3 regions of the Acetobacter sp. A11-2 genome follow, and region 2 is predicted to be linked to each of the others. Evidence: riboswitches for the same ligand, from Rfam matches in the RefSeq annotation. Region 2 holds a riboswitch; each other region holds the start of a gene.
What was found. Region 2 has a riboswitch for cobalamin ahead of ABNV41_RS09200 (DUF1636 domain-containing protein). Riboswitches for the same ligand answer to the same signal wherever they lie in the genome.
Positions count from the first base shown of each region.

Region 1 (2,261 bases), 240 kb from region 2:
CGATAATGATACGGTGGGCCTAGGCTGGGGCATTGGCCGTGCTTCTTCTGGCCAACGGCGGTATGACCGCAACTCTGGCGCACCTGTACAAGGCAATGAAAACCATCTGGAACTTACCTATCAGGCACAGGTCACCCCTTGGTGGGTCATGCAGCCAGACTTCCAGTATGTCTGGCATCCCTCTGGCGGTGTGACGGATTGGACGGGCAACCGTCTTGTCGGGAATGAAGCCATTTTCGGGCTCCATTCCAACATCACTTTCTAAAAATTATAAATAAAAAAGCATTCCCTTTCGGTTGCCATTCCATAAATGGGAAAAATGGCAACGTTAGGAAATGCTTTTTTATACACGCACAGTTTGTATAGAAGGCCGCTCGGAAAAATCAGACAGTCTTCCGCGCCACACCGTTTTCTGATGGCAGGCATTTTTCAGCCAAAGCGCCAAAAACCAGCCCCAATACAGACCACAAAACAATCTGCATTCCGATAGATGCTTCTCTAAAACGCCAAAGCACTACAGCAGGAAAATTGTCTGGCACTTCATTAAAATCTGGCAGACCAAATTGCACAGCGGCGACAAGCGCAATACCCAGAATAATGCTACATACAGCAGCGTTCCAATACCCGATTACGTTAGACAGTGCGCGCCCCACCAACAAACAAATCATGGAAATGGCAATAGAAAGGCCAACCATTGCAAAATACATTTCTGTCCTCAGTGCAATGGTCTCTTCCTGCCCAACTGCGGGTGGATTGGGTGGGTATTTTAAATCTGGTATCAGCACAAAGGTTAAAAACCCAACGCCAGACAGCAATAATGCCATAGCGCGTGGGCTTAATGTTGCAAGGCGCTGATAGGCGAATGCAAAAACAATAGCAAAAATACCGCCATATGCGGCACCGTACATCAGCACAGCAGTAAGTAAGCCCCAAGATGCCTGCACACCACGGCTTATCAGTTCAGGTTCTGGCGCGGCACCTGCAGCAGCATCCTGAGCGGCTTCAAACGCAATAGCCAAAGCGACCTGCGGTTCACCAAAAATTTTTGAAAATACAAAAGAAAGCAATGCAGCCAGAATGCCCGCGACCATGCCGCGGGCTAAAAGACGACCAACCATGAGTAAAACTTTCCTCTCGTGCCTTAGTGGCAGGGGAAACCAAGAAGATGGCGGCCATCATGCACAAACTCATGCACAGCATGCCCGGAAATCAGGGAAGTGGCGCCCTGCTCTGCACCTACAAAGTAGATCAGCAATGCAGAAACAATCAGGCCGAAAACAGCCCAAGGCAGAATGGCACGAACCGGAATGCTCTGGCCCGCTGCCGCAACCGGCATAGCTGTATGAACAGATGTGCTCATGATGTTGTATCCTTTTTAAATTTAAAGCCCGCCAGAGCAGGCACAAAAGAGTGTGAAACAGAACTTCATGGTTTGGTCGGCCCTCATCATAGAAGGACGAAGCCTAACAGCAAGGGCATTCCGAACACGCCTGCTGCTCTCCCACCTTGAGAAAAGCGGCACCCGAAAGGAACATCATTGCATGTGAGATACTTGCCTGCTCCATCCGTCAGATTCTCGCCAACCAGCAATCAACGGTGCAGAGCATACCAAAACCTCTTCCAAATTCTATTTGGAACACAAAGCATTGTTACACTTCACCACGCCGCGTGAAGACAAAAGCCCAAGATGTATTTAAGGAGAAATCTGCCGAGGGCAGAGGAGTAAACATCGCAAATCATCCATCTCCGGTTCCCTCGCCCGGCGATTAAACAAGACAACAACGGCAGGTCTCCTGACTCGCGGGTCATTGCGCATTACTCAGCCTTCCCGATGCGAACACCAGTGACTACCGCTTTATGCGGCTAAGGAGTAATAGACTCTCCGCCTACAGTTGCGAGGGCAGTTGCCGACTGGGTTCCAAAGCAGGAACCTCCGGCATTCCCTTTCAAACCCGCTTGCGCGGGACCGTTGTAAGATGGCGCAACCCTTACCTTATTTTTGCTTCATATTTCAATCTTTGCCTGATTATGCAGGTATAACTCTTGCCAGAGCCGCCATTTTAACCCACCTGTTTCTGCAGACTTTTCCCTGACTGGCGACTTATGGACCAACGATACCGCATTCCCCCTCTAGCCATGCTCAATGCCTTTACGGCGTTTGCACGCACAGGCGGTATCAGACGGGCCGCAGCAGAACTGCGCGTAGATCACGCAGCCATCAGCCGCCATATTCGGGATCTGGAAAATATTTTAGGCACACC
Region 1 covers NZ_CP157843.1:2,128,327-2,130,587, forward strand. The annotation lists gene ABNV41_RS10315 (carbohydrate porin) at 1-265, shown strand, start outside; gene ABNV41_RS10320 (CbtA family protein) at 384-1,118, opposite strand; gene ABNV41_RS10325 (CbtB-domain containing protein) at 1,142-1,360, opposite strand; cobalamin riboswitch at 1,766-1,986, opposite strand; gene ABNV41_RS10330 (LysR substrate-binding domain-containing protein) at 2,104-2,261, shown strand, end outside.
Region 1: it holds a riboswitch for cobalamin, as region 2 does, so the genes downstream of both, ABNV41_RS10325 (CbtB-domain containing protein) here and ABNV41_RS09200 (DUF1636 domain-containing protein) in region 2, are expected to answer to the same signal.

Region 2 (2,261 bases):
GCGGTAGCTTTAAAAGCATTCCATTGGGCTTCATCAGAAAAAAAGGCCGGTAAGCAGCGGGATAACAGAGTGTTAAGGGAAAAAAGCGTATGACTGTTGTGCTCAGATCTAGCGTTCATGATGCGTTTCCAGCATGCAGGACAGATCATGAATTAAGCTACGTACCTGATCTTCTGTAAGGTTCTGGCTAACGTTCTGCTCAAGTTGCGCTGCAATGGTATGGAACAGCGTACATCTTTCCTGCCCAGCAGAAGTAAGCACAAGTTTTTTGGCACGCCGGTCCCGCGTATCCTGCAGGCGAGTGATCAGCTTTTGTTTTTCCAGCAAATCAAGAATACGCACCAGTGCCGAGCAATCCACATTCATGGCGGCTGCAAGATCACTTTGCGTGGCGCCATCGGGCATCATCATCAAATAAGCCATCGGGCGCATGCTGGCCAATGTCATGCCATGCGGGCGTAAGGCCCGGTCCAGTTGCGTGCGCCAGACGGTGGCTAACCGCATAATGCGGAAGGTAAGCGCCATGTCTGAAAAACGCGTTTCATCCAGAGTGGGCAGAACGCGTGGGGAGGTCATGGAATCCTCATTGGTTAGCGAAAGAATATTTGACATATAAAGTATATTCATACGAATATAACATAGCTGTTTTGCGCGTCAATAATGGAAATAAGGCTGCAAAGCACAGGAACATTAGCGTGAAGCCTCAATCCTGTTTCAGATCAGCAGACTTTTAAAGTTGCAGGGCTAAAACTGCGGGTTGAAAGCAAAGGCCGCTTATGCGCATTGTGCGCGGGCTAATGGTGTCCTTTACGGGATGAAAAGGGAAGAACGGTGCAAGGCCGTCGCTGCCCCCGCAACTGTAAGTTATCCATGGTGTTCCGTATGGGCTTTCTGGCCCAATGTGCCACTGGCCTACGTACAGGCTGGGAAGGTAGGGAACGCTGTTTTATGTTCTGGCCTGTAAGGGAGAGCATATGTGGGTACAAGCCAGGAAACCTGCCATTGGTGCCTTATGCGTAAGCATATAGGCGGGCCTTAATTATTAAGTTCTGGCGTTGCTGCTGGCGGGGTGCCCGGCAGGCATAGATGCACCATAGGGTGCATTTCTTCTGTCATCTCTGGGCAGGGGCGCCGGGTATCTGCACCCCTTTTCAAGCAGCCGTTCTTTTAGAATGGTAGTTATTTCAGGGATACAGCATGGCCGAAGCGTCCGATTCTTCTCAAAAATCACCTCAGAATCGCCCGGTTTTGCATGTGTGTGTCACATGTCGGCGTGGTGGGCCTGCCATGGATCAGCCGCCGGGTGCCCAGTTGTATGCACGTTTGCAGACCTTGGTGCAGGAAGCAGAAGCTGCTGGGCAGGAAGTTCCGGTTCTGTTGCGTCAGGTGCAGTGTCTGGCTGCCTGTGATCGCGGATGCACTGCAGCCATTGCCATGCCAGAGCGTTGGACATGGTTATTAGGGCATCTGGGTGCTGAAAAAGCAGAAGATCTTCTGGCGTATGCCCAACTCTATGCAAAATCCGCGCGGGGCACGGTCATGCCTTCGCGCCGTCCGGCATCTCTTTCCAATATGGTGCTGGGGCGTGTTCCCGCACAACTTTATGATGAACAGGAGCCTTCATGACACTCGCATCTCGCGTGCCTGTAACCATTATCACTGGTTTTTTAGGGGCAGGCAAAACAACCCTTTTGCGCAATCTTCTGCAGCGTGCAGCAGGGCACCGCATTGCCGTGGTGGTGAACGAATTTGGTTCTCTTGGCATTGATGGAGAAATTCTGCGCGGGTGCGGCGTGGAAGGCTGCAAGGAAGATGATATTGTCGAACTGACCAATGGCTGCCTGTGTTGCACGGTAGCAGATGATTTTCTGCCAACAATGGAAGCCCTGCTAGATCGGGCTGATCCGCCAGAACATGTGGTGATTGAAACATCAGGTCTGGCGCTGCCTAAACCATTGCTCAAGGCCTTTGGGTGGCCAACAGTGCGCAACCGTATGACTGTTGATGGAGTGATAACCGTAGTGGATGCACCAGCAGTAGCCGCTGGTCGTTTTGCAGATGACCCGGAAGCTATTGCCCAACAGCGTGCGGCAGATCCATCCCTGGATCATGACAACCCTTTGGCGGAGGTTTTTGAAGATCAGATCAACGCTGCAGATCTTGTGGTGTTGAACAAGACAGATCTGCTTGATGCAGATGCACTCGCACGTGTTGAAGATGAAATCCGCCACACAGCACCGCGTCCTGTGCAGATTGTACGT
Region 2 covers NZ_CP157843.1:1,890,404-1,892,664, reverse strand. The annotation lists gene ABNV41_RS09210 (FUSC family protein) at 1-119, opposite strand, end outside; gene ABNV41_RS09205 (MarR family winged helix-turn-helix transcriptional regulator) at 109-627, opposite strand; cobalamin riboswitch at 782-1,019, shown strand; gene ABNV41_RS09200 (DUF1636 domain-containing protein) at 1,198-1,626, shown strand; gene cobW (cobalamin biosynthesis protein CobW) at 1,623-2,261, shown strand, end outside.

Region 3 (2,261 bases), 510 kb from region 2:
AGGCAGCATGTTGCTGACATTTGCTGGCGTGCGCGGGGCCGTTACGCTGGCGGCTGTGCTTTCCCTGCCCGAAGGCACGGATGGCACAGATGCCTTTCCCATGCGCGATGCCGTGGTGGTGGCCGCTACGGGGGTGATTGTACTTTCCCTGCTGGCAGCCAGCGTGTTCATTCCGCTGTGTTTGCGTTTTTTGCCGCAGGAGACGGTGGATAAGAACGCGCAGGAAGAAAACATGGCCCGCCAGAAGCTGATACGCGCAGCCCTTGCGGTGCTGACAAAAGCGCGCGCGCAACCGCCAGCGCCCAACCCAAACAGCACAGCACTGGCAAAGCCCGAGGGGCAGAATGCAGATGAAGCCCTGCGGCAGGAGGTGATAGACCGCCTGTATCAGCTGTATCACAGCCGTTTGGAAGAAGAGGACGAAACGCCGCGTATCACACCGCTAGACCGCAGCCGCGCCCTACGCCATGCGCGTATGGAACTGGCGCTGCGCCTGCAACTGCTGCGGGCCGAACGGCAGGCCATGCGGGATATGACATCGCGCAGTGAGATTAACGACCAGACAGAATGGAAGCTCCAGCAGGAACTGGATTATGAGGAGCAGGTTATTCGCTCCCAGTCTCAGCGCCTCCCGCGTGAAGCCTAAAGCCAGCCGCCACACTGGGGCGTGCTTTTGTTGACAAGCCACCCCCAGCCTGTAAACCACACCGCATGATGGTTTCCCCCAAGGGGAATGAAAAGGGAACCGGGTGCCCGCGCCATTGCCTGCAATGGTTTTGCGATATTCCCGGGCTGTCCCCGCAACTGTAAGCGGCATGGATGTGCACGCACGGCGCAAAGCGCTGGCCCACTGGAACAAACCTTTCCGGGAAGGGGTGCCACAACCGAAAAACCGCAAGCCAGGAGACCTGCCATCAGCACACAGTTGCAGACGGGGCATGTCAGCCGGGGTGTGCTGGCAGGCTGGGCAAGCGGTCAGCCAATGGGGTGGTTTGTGCCCTGTGGTGGAAAAAGCCGGGCCAAGTCTCGTGGCAACGCTGTTAAACCGCGAGATTGCCTTAACCCATGTGCCTGAAAATCCTTTTGCTTACCGGCTCTTCCCTGCTGCTGGTAGAAACCACTGCCGCCATGGCGGCAGATGCCGTAAACCCCGCTACATCAACGGGTAAAAACACCGTTGATGCCAAAGTGGCCGTAACACCCGCCGCCACCGCTCCGGCGCAAAAGGCGCCTCTCTCTCATGCAGCGGAGGGCCCGCAAGCTGTGCAGGCCCGCAGCACGCAGGCTTACCCGGATTACGTTACGGTAAGTGCGGCCCGCCACCCCATGCGGGCGGATGAAATTGGCACGGCCATGACGATTGTGACAGAAAAGCAGATCCTCACCCAGCAGCGCCGCACGCTTACAGATATTCTGGCCCGCCAGCCGGGGCTGAATGTGGTGCGTTCGGGTGGCTTTGGCGGCACCACCTCCATTTTCATGCGCGGCAACAATGCCAACGAGGTGAAAGTGCGGCTGGATGGCATGGATATTAACGATGGCAGCTCCACCTCCGGCGCATTTGATGCTGCGCAGTTTGTGACCGATGGCATGGGCCGCATAGAAATTTTGCGCGGGCCACAAAGCGGCCTGTACGGGGCAGATGCCATGGCCGGGGTTATTGATATTACCACAGCACAGGGGCAGGGCAGGTTTACGCCTTTTGTGCGGGTGGAAGGTGGATCTTACGGCACGTTCAATCAGGTTATGGGCGCGCGCGGCAGTAAGGGAAAGTTTCATTACAATGTTGAACTTTCCCATTACCGGCAGGATGGTTTTCATGAAATCCCGCGCTATATCGGCCGCTATTTTGGCGCAGACAAGGAACAGCGCCACCGGGGGGACAGAAACGATAACCGCTCCGCCAACATTCGCTTGGGCTATGATGTCACCCATAATTTTGATCTGGGGCTGACGGCCCGGCTGATACAGAGCAACCTGCACACCTACAGCGCCTATAATATGGAAGATGAATATTACAGTCGGCTAGGATATTACGGTGATGTGGGGAGCGAGCGTGAACACACCACGCAAAATCAGGCCATTGTGCGGGGCACGGCGCATTTATCCTCATTCGGGGGCAGGTTCGATCAGGTGATTGGTCTGGGGTATATGACAGGCCGCAGAAGCTGGACAGAAACCGGCACCACGCTGGAAGGTGATGCCTTGCAGTATGACCCCACATATTACCGCACCAGCCGCATTAAAATAGATTGGCACGG
Region 3 covers NZ_CP157843.1:2,403,746-2,406,006, reverse strand. The annotation lists gene ABNV41_RS11770 (Na+/H+ antiporter) at 1-646, shown strand, start outside; cobalamin riboswitch at 699-931, shown strand; gene ABNV41_RS11765 (TonB-dependent siderophore receptor) at 1,066-2,261, shown strand, end outside.
Region 3: it holds a riboswitch for cobalamin, as region 2 does, so the genes downstream of both, ABNV41_RS11765 (TonB-dependent siderophore receptor) here and ABNV41_RS09200 (DUF1636 domain-containing protein) in region 2, are expected to answer to the same signal.